2 regions of the Actinoallomurus vinaceus genome follow, and region 1 is predicted to be linked to the other one. Evidence: predicted binding sites of a transcription regulator. Region 1 holds the regulator's gene; the other holds the start of a gene.
What was found. Region 1 encodes HrcA, which represses chaperone genes, less so after heat shock. Its sites were predicted from a motif close to TTGGCACTCTCNNNNNGAGAGTGCCAA; they were not measured.
Positions count from the first base shown of each region.

Region 1 (5,756 bases):
GTGGCCCGGCCCGTACCCCTGGCCTCCCGGGCCGGGGCCGTAACCCGGTCCGCCGAGGCCGGGCCGTCCGTAGCCCGGTTGCTGGCCATAGGTCATTGGTGGCGTCCCTTCTAGCGGAACATGGGGAGATGTCGGTGGGTGACCGAAAGAGGTCGCAGTGTATGAGACGTACGCCGACGCGGGATGGTTGCGCCGTCCTCAGCCCCGTTGCGGGACGGTGACGAAGTCGATCAGCTCCTCGACCCGCCCGAGCAGCGCGGGCTCCAGGTCGGTGTAGGCGCGGACCCGGCCGAGGATCGCCTGCCACACCTCGCCCGGCTCGCCCCTCCAGCCGAGGGCGGCGATGACGCCTTCCTTCCAGGGCGTCCCGCGCGGCACCCGGGGCCACGCCGCGATGCCGAGCACCGACGGCTTCACGGCCTCCCAGATGTCGATGAAGGGGTGACCGGTGACGAGGACGTACGGCGAGGAGACCTCGCCGGCGATGCGGCTCTCCTTCGAACCGGCCACGAGGTGGTCGACGAGCACGCCCAGCCGGCGTTCCGGCCCGGGGCCGAACTCCTCGACGATGTCGGGGAGGTGGTCGACGCCTTCGAGGTACTCCACGACGACACCCTCGACCCGCAGGTCGTGCCCCCAGATCTTCTCCACGAGTTCGGCGTCGTGGCGGCCTTCGACGTAGATCCGGCTCTCCTGCGCGACGCGCGCCCGGAGGTTCGGTACGGCGATCGAGCCGGACGCCGACCGCGACGGCCCCGCCGCCCGTACGGGGCGGACGAGCGTCACCGGCTTGCCGTCGATCAGGAACCCTGCCTTGGTGAGGGGGAAGACCCGGCGCTTGCCGAACCGGTCCTCCAGGGTCACCGCGTCCTTCTCACAGGCGACGACCGCGCCGCAGAAACCGCTCGACGGGTCCTCGGCGACCAGGCCGGGCTCGGCGGCGACGTCCGGGATCTGCCCTTTCTTCGGGCGGCGCCAGTCGCCGGACAGAACGTCGCGTCCATAGTCTTTGCTCCGCACCCGTCGCACCGTACCGGTCACGAGCCGAGCGGGTGCGCTCACCCTGATCCCTTACCGGCCCGATCGTCCAGGCGGCCCGCCCCGATCCCGGGTTCGGATCGTCCGGGCGGCTCATCCTGATCCAGGGCGCGGGTCCAGATGATCGTGGCCGCGCCGGATCGCCTCGCGCAGCGTCTCGGCAGGGTACGGCCAGCCGCCCGTGGCGAGGGCCTCCTCGACGTCCAGCCCCGCGGCGTGCGTCTCCCGCACCCGGCGGGCCACCAGGTCGATCTCCTCGCGCTGGCGGGCCGCGAACGCCGGATCGACGGGCTCCCCGTGCCCGGGCACGAGCACGCCGTCCACGGTCCGCAGCAGCGCGGCCAGGGTGCCGGGCCACTCCAGCGGGAACGAGTCGCCGCCGTACGACGGCGGGCCCGACTGTTCGATCAGGTCGCCGGTGAACGCGCACCGGGCGTCGGGAACCCATGCCACGAGATCGCCGTCCGTGTGGCCCCGGCCGAAGTACCGCAGCTCGACGACGCGGTCGCCCAGGCCGAGCTCGGCGTGGTCGGTGACGAGGTGGTCCGGCGCGAGCAGGAGGTCGGTCTCGACCTTCTCCGCCCACCCGGGGAACTCGCGTGCCAGCATCGGCCGTACGGTGTGCGCCAGGTAGTCCGGCAACGACGCGTGCCCCCACCGCACCCCGGTGAAGGCGGCGTTGCCGAAGCAGTGGTCGAAGTGGCCGTGGGTGTTGACGACGATGGGATCCTCGACGCCGAGCCGCCGGACGTCGTCGCGTAGCCGCACGCCCTGTGCGACACTCGCGCGGGTGTCGATGACGACGGCGCCCGCGGCCCCGACGATGACCCCAACGGTCACGTCGAAGTCGGAATAACGGCGCTGGAAACAGCGTTCCGCAACTTCGTGCCAGGTCACAGGAGTGACTCTGCCACGCTCGACGCGAGAACGTGATCCACCGGCGTCTCCTCGTGTGTGCCGCCGAGCCGTACACTTGGCACTCAGAGGAGAAGAGTGCCAGATTGAAGGGCTGCGGACACGGGAGGTGAGTGCGTGCTCGACGATCGAAAGCTGGCCGTGCTGCGAGCCATCGTCGAAGATTACGTGTCCACCCATGAGCCGGTGGGTTCCAAGGCGCTGGTCGACCGGCACAATCTCGGCGTCTCGCCGGCCACGATCCGCAACGACATGGCGGTGCTCGAGGAGCAGGGCTACATCGCCCAGCCTCACACGAGCGCCGGACGCGTGCCGACCGACAAGGGATACCGGCTGTTCGTCGACCGGCTGTCCACGATCAAGCCGCTGTCCGCGGCCGAGCGGCGCGCCATCGAGACGTTCCTCGCCAACGCCTACGACCTCGACGACGTCGTGAGCCGTACGGTCCGGCTGCTGGCACAGCTGACGCGGCAGGTCGCCGTCGTGCAGTACCCCTCGCTGACGCGTTCGTCGGTACGGCACGTCGAGCTGGTGCCGATCGCGGCCCAGCGACTCCTGCTCGTGGTCATCACCAACACCGGCCGCGTCGAGCAGCGGGCCATCGAGACCCACGAGGACGTCTCCGACGAGGCCATCGCGCACCTGCGGGCGCTGCTCAACGCGCGTCTCGACGGGTGCTGGCTCACCGACGTGCCCGACGTCATGGCCGACCTGACGGAGCACGTGCCGGTCGGCGAGCGGCCCCTGGCCGCGACGGTGCTGTCGGTCCTCCTCGAGAGCCTCGTCGAGAAGCACGAAGAGAAGATAATCATCGGCGGCGCGGCGAACCTCGCTCGCGCCGACTTGTCCCAGAGCCTCCGTGACGTGCTGGAGGCCCTGGAAGAACAGGTCGTCCTGATGCGACTGCTCGGCGAGGCGGAGAACCCCTCCGGCCTCACCGTGCGGATCGGCACCGAGAACCCGCATGAGGGCCTGCGCACGACATCGGTGGTCGCCACCGGCTACGGCGCGGGCGACCAGGCCGTGGCCCGGCTCGGCGTGCTCGGTCCGACGCGGATGGACTACCCCGGGACGATGGGAGCAGTGCGCGCAGTGGCACGTTACGTCGGTCAGATACTGGCGGGGTCGTAAGTGGCGAACGACTACTACGCGACCCTCGGGGTGCGCCGGGACGCCAGCGCGGACGAGATCAAGAAGGCGTACCGGAGGCTCGCGCGCGAGCTGCACCCGGACGTCAATCCTGATCCGGCCACCCAGGAGCGGTTCAAGGAGATCACCCAGGCGTACGAGGTGCTCTCCGACCCGAAGAAGCGCGAGATGTACGACCTGGGCGCCGACCCGTTCGCGGCCGGTGCCGGCGCGGGAGCCGGCGGCTTCGGCGCGGGATTCCCGTTCAGCGACATCATGGACGCCTTCTTCGGCACCACCACCCAGCGCGGGCCGCGCACCCGGGCCCGACGGGGCCGCAACGGCACCGTGCGCGTCGAGCTGGACCTGTCGGAGACGGCGTTCGGCACCACGCGCGAGCTCACGGTCGACACCGCCGTCGTGTGCAACCACTGCTCGGGCGCCGGTACGGCCCCGGGCACGCACCCCGAGACGTGCGACATGTGCCACGGCCGGGGCGAGGTGCAGCAGGTCACCCGGTCGTTCCTCGGCCAGGTCATGACGTCGCGAGCCTGCCCGCAGTGCGGCGGCTACGGCACCATGATCCGCACCCCGTGCCCGGAGTGCTCCGGCGACGGCCGGGTCCGCACCCGCCGCACGATCAAGGTACGCATCCCCGCCGGTGTCGAGAACGGCACCCACATCCAGCTCGCCGGTGAGGGCGAGGTCGGCCCGGGCGGCGGACCGGCCGGCGACCTGTTCCTGGAGATCGTCGAGCGTCCGCACGCGATCTTCGAACGGCAGGGCGACGACCTGCACTGCACCGCCCAGGTCCCGATGACCGCCGCCGCACTCGGCACCACGCTGACCGTCGAGACCCTCGACGGCCCCGAGGAGATCGACATCCGGCCCGGCACCCAGTCCGGCCAGGTGATCCCGATGTACGGCCGGGGCGTCAAGCACCTCAACGACAGCGGCCGCGGCGACCTGATGATCCACGTGAACATCGAGACGCCGACCAAGCTCGACGAGGAGCAGGAGGAACTGCTGCGCAAGCTGGCGAGCCTGCGCGGCGAGGAGCGCCCGCCGGGCAAGTTCTCCCCGGGCCAGCAGGGCTTCTTCTCCCGCCTCCGCGACGCCTTCAACGGCCGCTGAGGTTTTTGCGAAGGCCCCGTCCGGACCGGACGGGGCCTTCGTCATCCGTGAGGGATCTCTGTCACGTGAGCGGGTCGCTGTCGCGTGGGCCGGTCTCCGTCACGTAGTCGGACACATAGGCGGCCTTCGTCACGCCTCCGTCACGCGAGCGGGTCTCCGTCACATGGGTGCGTCTCCGCCACGCGGGTGGGTCTGCGTCACGTGGGCCGGCCTGCGTCACGTGGCCGGTCTCCGTCGTGTAGGCGGGTCTGCGTCGCGTGGGCGGGTCGCCGTCACGTGGGTGGGTCCGCGTCACGTGGGCGGGGCTTCCGTCATCCGTGAGCGGGTGCCGCGGACCGGTTCTCCGGCTCCGGCTCCCGCTCCGGCGGTGCCTCGCGGGTTCGCATCAGCGCCGCCGTGACGATCGTCGCGACGAGCAGCCCCGCTGCGAGCCAGAAGGTCAGCCCGACGGCGTGCAGTGACGCGGCCCCGGATCCGCGGCCCGCCCGGGACCCCGTGGCCAGGGAGCGGAAGAAGACCGTCCCCAGCAGGGCGATGCCCAGAGTGCCGCCGAACTGCTGGACCGCGTTGAGCAGCCCGGCGGCCGACCCCGTCTCGTGCGGGCGCACCCGCGTGAGGGCGGTGGTGAAGAACGGCACGGTGAACAGCCCGTTCCCGATCCCGCACAGCCCCAGCGCGCCGAGCAACGCCCAGGGGTAGGCGCCCGGCCGGGCGCCGGCGTAGACGGCGACCGTGGCGAGGAGGCCGGCGAGCATGACGGCCAGCCCGGCGAACATCATCCGTGATCCGTACCGCGGCACCAGGCGCGTCCCCGAGACCCACGAGGAGATCGCCATGCCGCAGGACCACGGCAGCAGCGTCAGCCCGGCGGTGAGGACGTCGTCGCCCAGCCCGACCTGCACCTGCACCACGACGACCAGCATCAGCCCGTTCATCACGGCGAAGAACAGCGTCGAGGTCGCCAGCGCGGCCGGGAAGCCCCGGTCGCGGAACAGGCTCGGCTCGACCAGCGGACGGCCACCGCGCCGGGCGGCGTACCGCTGCTGAAGACCGAACGCCACCAGGACCACGGCCCCGGCGCCCATCTCGGCCCAGCCGCCCGCCCGCACACCGGCGGTCCCGCTCTGAATCAAGGGATGGACGACCAGTCCGGCTCCGGCGATCGCCAGCACCGTGCCGAGCAGGTCCAGGCGCGGCCGCGCCTCCGCCCTGTCCTCGCGCATCCTCGGAACCACGGCCAGCACGACGGCCGCGAGCGGCAGGTTGACGAGGAACACCGAACGCCAGGAGGAGCCGAACAGGTCGGCGTGCGTGAGCACCGCCCCCAGCACCGGCCCGCAGATCGCGGCCAGGCCCATCACCGGCCCGATGCTCCCCATCGCCTTGGCCAGCTCGGCACCGTCGAACATGGCGCGGATCAGCCCGATCGTCTGCGGAATGATCAACGCGGCGGCGGCACCCTGGACCGCTCGGGCGGCGATCAGCGCCCCGGCCCCGGGCGCCAGCGCGCACGACAGCGACGCGAGCGCGAAGCCCGCCAC
Region 1 is NZ_BAABHK010000004.1:128,493-134,248, reverse strand. Features, by position in the region: gene ABEA24_RS15810 (DUF4870 domain-containing protein) at 1-96, opposite strand, end outside; gene ABEA24_RS15805 (DUF3097 domain-containing protein) at 199-1,020, opposite strand; gene ABEA24_RS15800 (MBL fold metallo-hydrolase) at 1,132-1,935, opposite strand; gene hrcA (heat-inducible transcriptional repressor HrcA) at 2,071-3,084, shown strand; gene dnaJ (molecular chaperone DnaJ) at 3,085-4,215, shown strand; gene ABEA24_RS15785 (MFS transporter) at 4,527-5,756, opposite strand, start outside.

Region 2 (5,756 bases), on a different contig from region 1:
GCCACCGGAGGGGTCGCCGGCCGGAGCCTTCTCCTTCTCCGGCTTCTCGGCGATGACCGCCTCGGTGGTGAGGAACAGCGCCGCGATGGACGCGGCGTTCTGCAGCGCCGAGCGCGTCACCTTCGCGGGGTCGATGATGCCCGCGTCGAACATGTTGACGTACTCGCCGGTCGCGGCGTTGAGACCCTGGCCCGGCTCGAGGTTGCGAACCTTCTCGGCCACCACGCCGCCCTCGAGGCCGGCGTTCACCGCGATCTGCTTCAGCGGCTCCTCGAGCGCGCGCTTGACGATCGACGCACCGGTCGCCTCGTCGCCGTCGAGCTCGATCTTGTCGAACGCCTTGGCGCTCGCCTGCAGCAGCGCGACACCACCGCCGGGCACGATGCCCTCCTCGACGGCCGCCTTCGCGTTGCGAACGGCGTCCTCGATGCGGTGCTTGCGCTCCTTGAGCTCGACCTCGGTGGCCGCGCCGGCCTTGATGACGGCGACGCCGCCGGCCAGCTTGGCGAGGCGCTCCTGGAGCTTCTCGCGGTCGTAGTCGGAGTCGGAGTTCTCGATCTCCGCGCGGATCTCGTTGACGCGGCCCGCGATGTCGTCGGGGTTGCCGGCGCCATCGACGATGGTGGTCTCGTCCTTGGTCACCACGATGCGCTTGGCCTGGCCGAGCATGTCGAGCGTGGTGTTCTCCAGCTTGAGGCCGATGTCCTCGCTGATGACCTGGCCACCGGTCAGGATCGCGATGTCCTGCAGCATGGCCTTGCGGCGGTCGCCGAAGCCCGGAGCCTTGACGGCGACGGACTTGAAGACACCGCGGATCTTGTTGACGACCAGGGTGGCCAGGGCCTCGCCCTCGACGTCCTCAGCGAGGAGGACGAGCGGCTTGCCGCTCTGCATGACCTGCTCGAGAACCGGCACGAGGTCCTTGTTGGCCGAGATCTTCGAGCTGACGATGAGGATGTAGGGGTCGTCGAAGACGGCCTCCATACGCTCGGGGTCGGTCACGAAGTAGTGCGACACGTAGCCCTTGTCGAAGCGCATGCCCTCGGTCAGCTCGAGCTCCAGACCGAAGGTCTGGCTCTCCTCGACCGTGATGACGCCTTCCTTGCCGACCTTGTCCATCGCCTCGGCGATCATCTCGCCGATCGAGGGGTCGCCCGCGGAGATGGAGGCCGTGGAAGCGATCTGCTCCTTGGTCTCCACGTCCTTCGCGATCTTGGAGAGCTCCTCGCTGACGCGCTCCACGGCGGACTCGATGCCCCGCTTCAGGGACATCGGGTTGGCGCCGGCGGCCACGTTGCGCAGTCCCTCGCGGACCAGCGCCTGGGCCAGCACGGTGGCCGTGGTGGTGCCGTCACCGGCTACGTCGTCGGTCTTCTTCGCGACCTCTTTGACGAGCTCGGCCCCGATCTTCTCCCACGGGTCCTCGAGCTCGATCTCCTTGGCGATGGATACACCGTCGTTGGTGATCGTGGGGGCGCCCCACTTCTTCTCCAGAACGACGTTGCGGCCCTTGGGACCGAGGGTCACCTTCACGGCGTCGGCAAGCTGGTTCATGCCGCGCTCGAGGCCGCGTCGCGCGTCCTCGTCGAACGCGATCATCTTTGCAGCCATAAGCTCCAGATCCTCCCGGAACGGGGTGGCTATCACTGGATCGAGTCGACGCCCGCGACGGACGACCACGTCCGGCGACTTCCATGCCGTCGCCGGGCACGAGGCCTCATCGCCTCGATCACTTCGTTGGCACTCTCAATAGTAGAGTGCCAACCGCTTGTTTAGCACTCTGCCCCCGAGAGTGCAAGCGCGGTCCGCCCTCACCAGGGTGAACTTCTCGCCATTTCGCTCCGGCACCCTCCCCAGCACGTTATAACGCCAGGTCCGCTGGCCACGCCGTGGCCTTCACCATCCCCGGCGTACGGGCGGCGCCGACGTCGTACGACCGGGAGCGCCCCGCGTGGATCGCCGGCCCGGTCGCCGATCGGTCACCCGACATCGGCCGACCGGGAACGTCGACGAACCCGATGGACGGCGGCCGACGGTCCCACCCCCAGCGGCCACCTGTCCCGAGTCCGGCTCAACGACGCCCGCCAAGCCACCGCCGACACCGGCGACCGGCGCGCACGCCGGAGCACGGAGACGGCGCCGGAGGGCCGAACGGGCGGGGCCGGGCCCAGCCCTTGAGACACCACGAGCCGCTGCGGCCTTTCCAACGCCGGAAGCCGCCGCAACCGTTCAGACTGCCGGGTGGGCCGAGCGAGCGGCCGATCAGAGGGCCGGAGGAACGTCGGAGCCGGATGGACGCGGGCGTTCGGACGGTCGGAGGAACGGCGGAGGGGGCTGGGTACGCGTGTTCAGACGGTCGGAGGCCCGGCGCCGAAGCGCCGGGCCTCCGTCAGGCTATGGGACTCAGAGTGCCCGCACCGAGTCCGCCTGGGGACCCCGGTCGCTCTGCGTGATCTCGAACTCGACCCGCTGCCCCTGCTCGAGGCTGCGGTAGCCATCCGACTGGATGGCCGAGTAGTGCACGAACACGTCCCTGCCACCGTCGACCGCGATGAAGCCGTAGCCTTTGTCCGCGTTGAACCATTTGACGGTGCCTTGCGCCATTCCCAACAACTCCCACCAGGGCAATTCCCGCGACCATTGGCCACGGCCACTGATTCGAGCCCGCCGGACCAATGCGGAACCCGTCGATCGCCCGCCGACTCGGCTTCGGCGGCCATCGCCGACCCTACACACGGCTACCGTCCGTGGAACAGCCTTTACCCGAGAAGTGCGGGCGGCCGATGTCGGTCAAAAAGAGAACCCCGTAGGCGGAACTCGCGACGTCTACCGATAAATCCGCATACGTGAGCCCGAATTACCACGCGGGAGAGCGGAGTAGGAGCGTCCACCTCGGTCGTTTCGGCTGCCCAACGCAAGATCCCCGGCGATCGCCGAGTCCGGAGACTCAGCAACCGCCGGGGATCACGGGTTTGTATTGATCACGGGGCGTCACCCCGGCCGGCGCGGAACCGGACCTCGAATGACGCGCCGCTCAAGGCGGCCACTCCCGCGACGAAGCCGGCGAGCGTGAGCCACGGCAGGTCGGCGCCCCATTCGGCGCCGCTGCCGGGGCGGGGCCGCCGGGCGGCGACCCGAGGTGGGCTCAGCCGCCGGCGACGGCCGGGATGATGGAGATCTGGACGCCGTCCGGGGTCGGCGTGTCGAGGCCGTCGGCGAACCGCACGTCCTCCTCGCCCACGTAGACGTTGACGAACCGGCGGATCTTGCCGTTGTCGTCCAGAATGCGCCCTGCGATGCCGGAGTAGTTGGCCTCCAGGTCGGCGACGACCTCCCGTACGGTCGAGCCCGCCGCCTTCACCTCGGCCTCACCGCCGGTGTAACTCCGGAGGATCGTCGGGATGCGGACACTGATCGAGCTCACGCCAGACCTGCCTTTCGGAATGCCTCGATGGTGGGTGCGATGTTCGCGGACGGCACGGCCACCGGGGCGACCGCGTCCAGGGTCTTGAGGCCGTCACCGGAGTTGATGAAGACGGTCTCGGCCTCGGGGTCGAGTGCGCCGCCGGCCAGCAGCTTGCGGAGGGAGCCCAGCGTGACACCGCCCGCCGTCTCGCCGAAGATGCCCTCGGTGCGGGCGAGCAGCGCGATGCTGTCGACGACCTCTTCGTCGGAGACGTCCTCGATGGCTCCGCCGGTGCGGCGCACGGCGTCGAGGACGTACGGCCCGTCGGCGGGGTTGCCGATCGCGAGGGACTTGGCGATCGTGGCGGGCTTGACGGGCTGGACGACGTCGAGCCCGGCCTTGAAGGCCGCCGAGACGGGCGAACAGCCGGTCGCCTGCGCTCCGAAGATCTTGTACGGCCGATCCTCGACCAGGCCGAGCTTGATGAACTCCTGGAACGCCTTGTCGATCTTCGTGAGCTGGGAGCCGGACGCGATCGGGATGACGATCTGCTCGGGCAGTCGCCAGCCGAGCTGCTCGGCGATCTCGTACCCGATGGTCTTCGAGCCCTCGGCGTAGTAGGGCCGCACGTTGACGTTGACGAACGCCCAGTCCTCCTGCTCGCCCGCGATCTCCGAGGCCAGCCGGTTGACGTCGTCGTAGTTGCCGTCGACGGTGACGAACGTCCCGCCGTACACCGCCGTCGTGACGATCTTCTGGCGTTCGAGGTCGGACGGCACGAACACGGCGCTGCGGATGCCCGCGCGGGCCGCCGCGGCGGCGACCGCGTTGGCGAGGTTGCCGGTGGACGGGCAGGCCAGGACCTTGAAACCGAGCTCGCGGGCGGCGGCCAGCGCGACCGCCACGACCCGGTCCTTGAACGAGTGGGTCGGGTTGCCGCTGTCGTCCTTGACCCACAGCGACCGCAGTCCCAGCGACTCGGCGAGGTTGTCGGCGCGTACGAGGCGGGTGAAGCCGGGCTCGGTGTTGGGCGTGTCGACGACGTTCGTCGGAACGGGCAGCAGGCCGCGGTAGCGCCAGATGTTGCGCGGGCCGGACTCGATCTGTTCCCGGGTCACGTCGGCGTGGTCGTAGGAGACTTCCAGGGGGCCGAAACAGAGCTCACAGGCGTAGCGAGGGCCCAGATCGTAGGATTCTCCGCATTCGCGGCACGTCAGTGCGGTCGCGGGGCCGAGGTTTCGGGCGGCGGACTGCGACATGAAGCGAGGCCTCTCTCCTCATCTTTCCCGTGCCACCTTGGTCACGAGCCGGAGTTGGCACCTGTCCCGGGCGGCCTCGCTGTCAGCGCGAGTTGGGACGTGCCGAAGCACGCGTAGAACCGCATTTCCGGGAGGGTTGCCGGGGCTTCAACGGGCCGGTCCCTCCACCCCTCTGGATGAGCTTTATTAAGTTGTCTGTGGACTTGTATACGTGACTGACCGGTTCTCCGCCAAGCTCGTCTCAGGTCGCGAGACGCCGCCGGGGCCGTGCGCCGGGCCGGGAAGCGCAACGAGGACTGGTCGGTGGCGGTTCGGACGCCCGGATCCGCGCGAGATGACGTCTCTGCCGGATGGAGCCCGAACCGCCCACCGTTCGACCCGATACCTTCGACCGGTTACCGTTCCTTAACGCTGAGTAGGAGTGAACTCCGCACAGCGGCACGCCCCGAACGGTCTTGGGCGCACTAGTCCCCCACGTTCAACCCTGGACGGCGACGCACGTCCCGCGTGCGGTCCGCTCCCAGGGCGGCGGGTTCCCTTGCGACCTGGCATACCGGTGCGGTCAACGGCGCACGGGGAGGCCCCGGACCATCTCTCCGGCGGAACGGGGGCCCTGTACGCAGCTAGCACACCGAACATCACAGATCAACCACGGACTGTACATATCTGTTAACGCATTGTCAATGAAGTGGCGACATTCGTCCGGGCGCCACGTCAGCGGCGAACTGTTGACTACCCTCCACCCCATGGGTGACTCGCAGGTCCTCGTCGCGTCCAACCGCGGTCCGGTGTCCTTCGCGCTGGCCGACGACGGGACGCTGTCCATGCGGCGCGGCGGCGGCGGGCTCGTCTCGGCCCTGGCGGACGTGGGCGGCGACATCCTGTGGATCTGCACGGCGCTGTCGTACGCCGACCGCGCCGCGGCCCGCCGCGTGGAGGACGGCCGGCTGGACTCCTACGGCGCCGGCGCCGTCCGCATGCTGGACATCCCGGCCGGCACCTTCCACCGCGCCTACAACGCCGTGGCCAATTCCACACTGTGGTTCGTCCACCACATGCTGTACGACAGCCCGAACAAGCCGCACTTCGAC
Region 2 is NZ_BAABHK010000013.1:192,952-198,707, forward strand. Features, by position in the region: gene groL (chaperonin GroEL) at 1-1,611, opposite strand, end outside; gene ABEA24_RS37060 (cold-shock protein) at 2,404-2,604, opposite strand; gene ABEA24_RS37065 (MoaD/ThiS family protein) at 3,146-3,424, opposite strand; gene thrC (threonine synthase) at 3,421-4,665, opposite strand; SAM riboswitch class I at 4,681-4,848, opposite strand; gene ABEA24_RS37075 (alpha,alpha-trehalose-phosphate synthase (UDP-forming)) at 5,412-5,756, shown strand, end outside.
Region 2: a site for HrcA is predicted at 1,738-1,764, ahead of groL (chaperonin GroEL). Genes of this name have one in related genera too.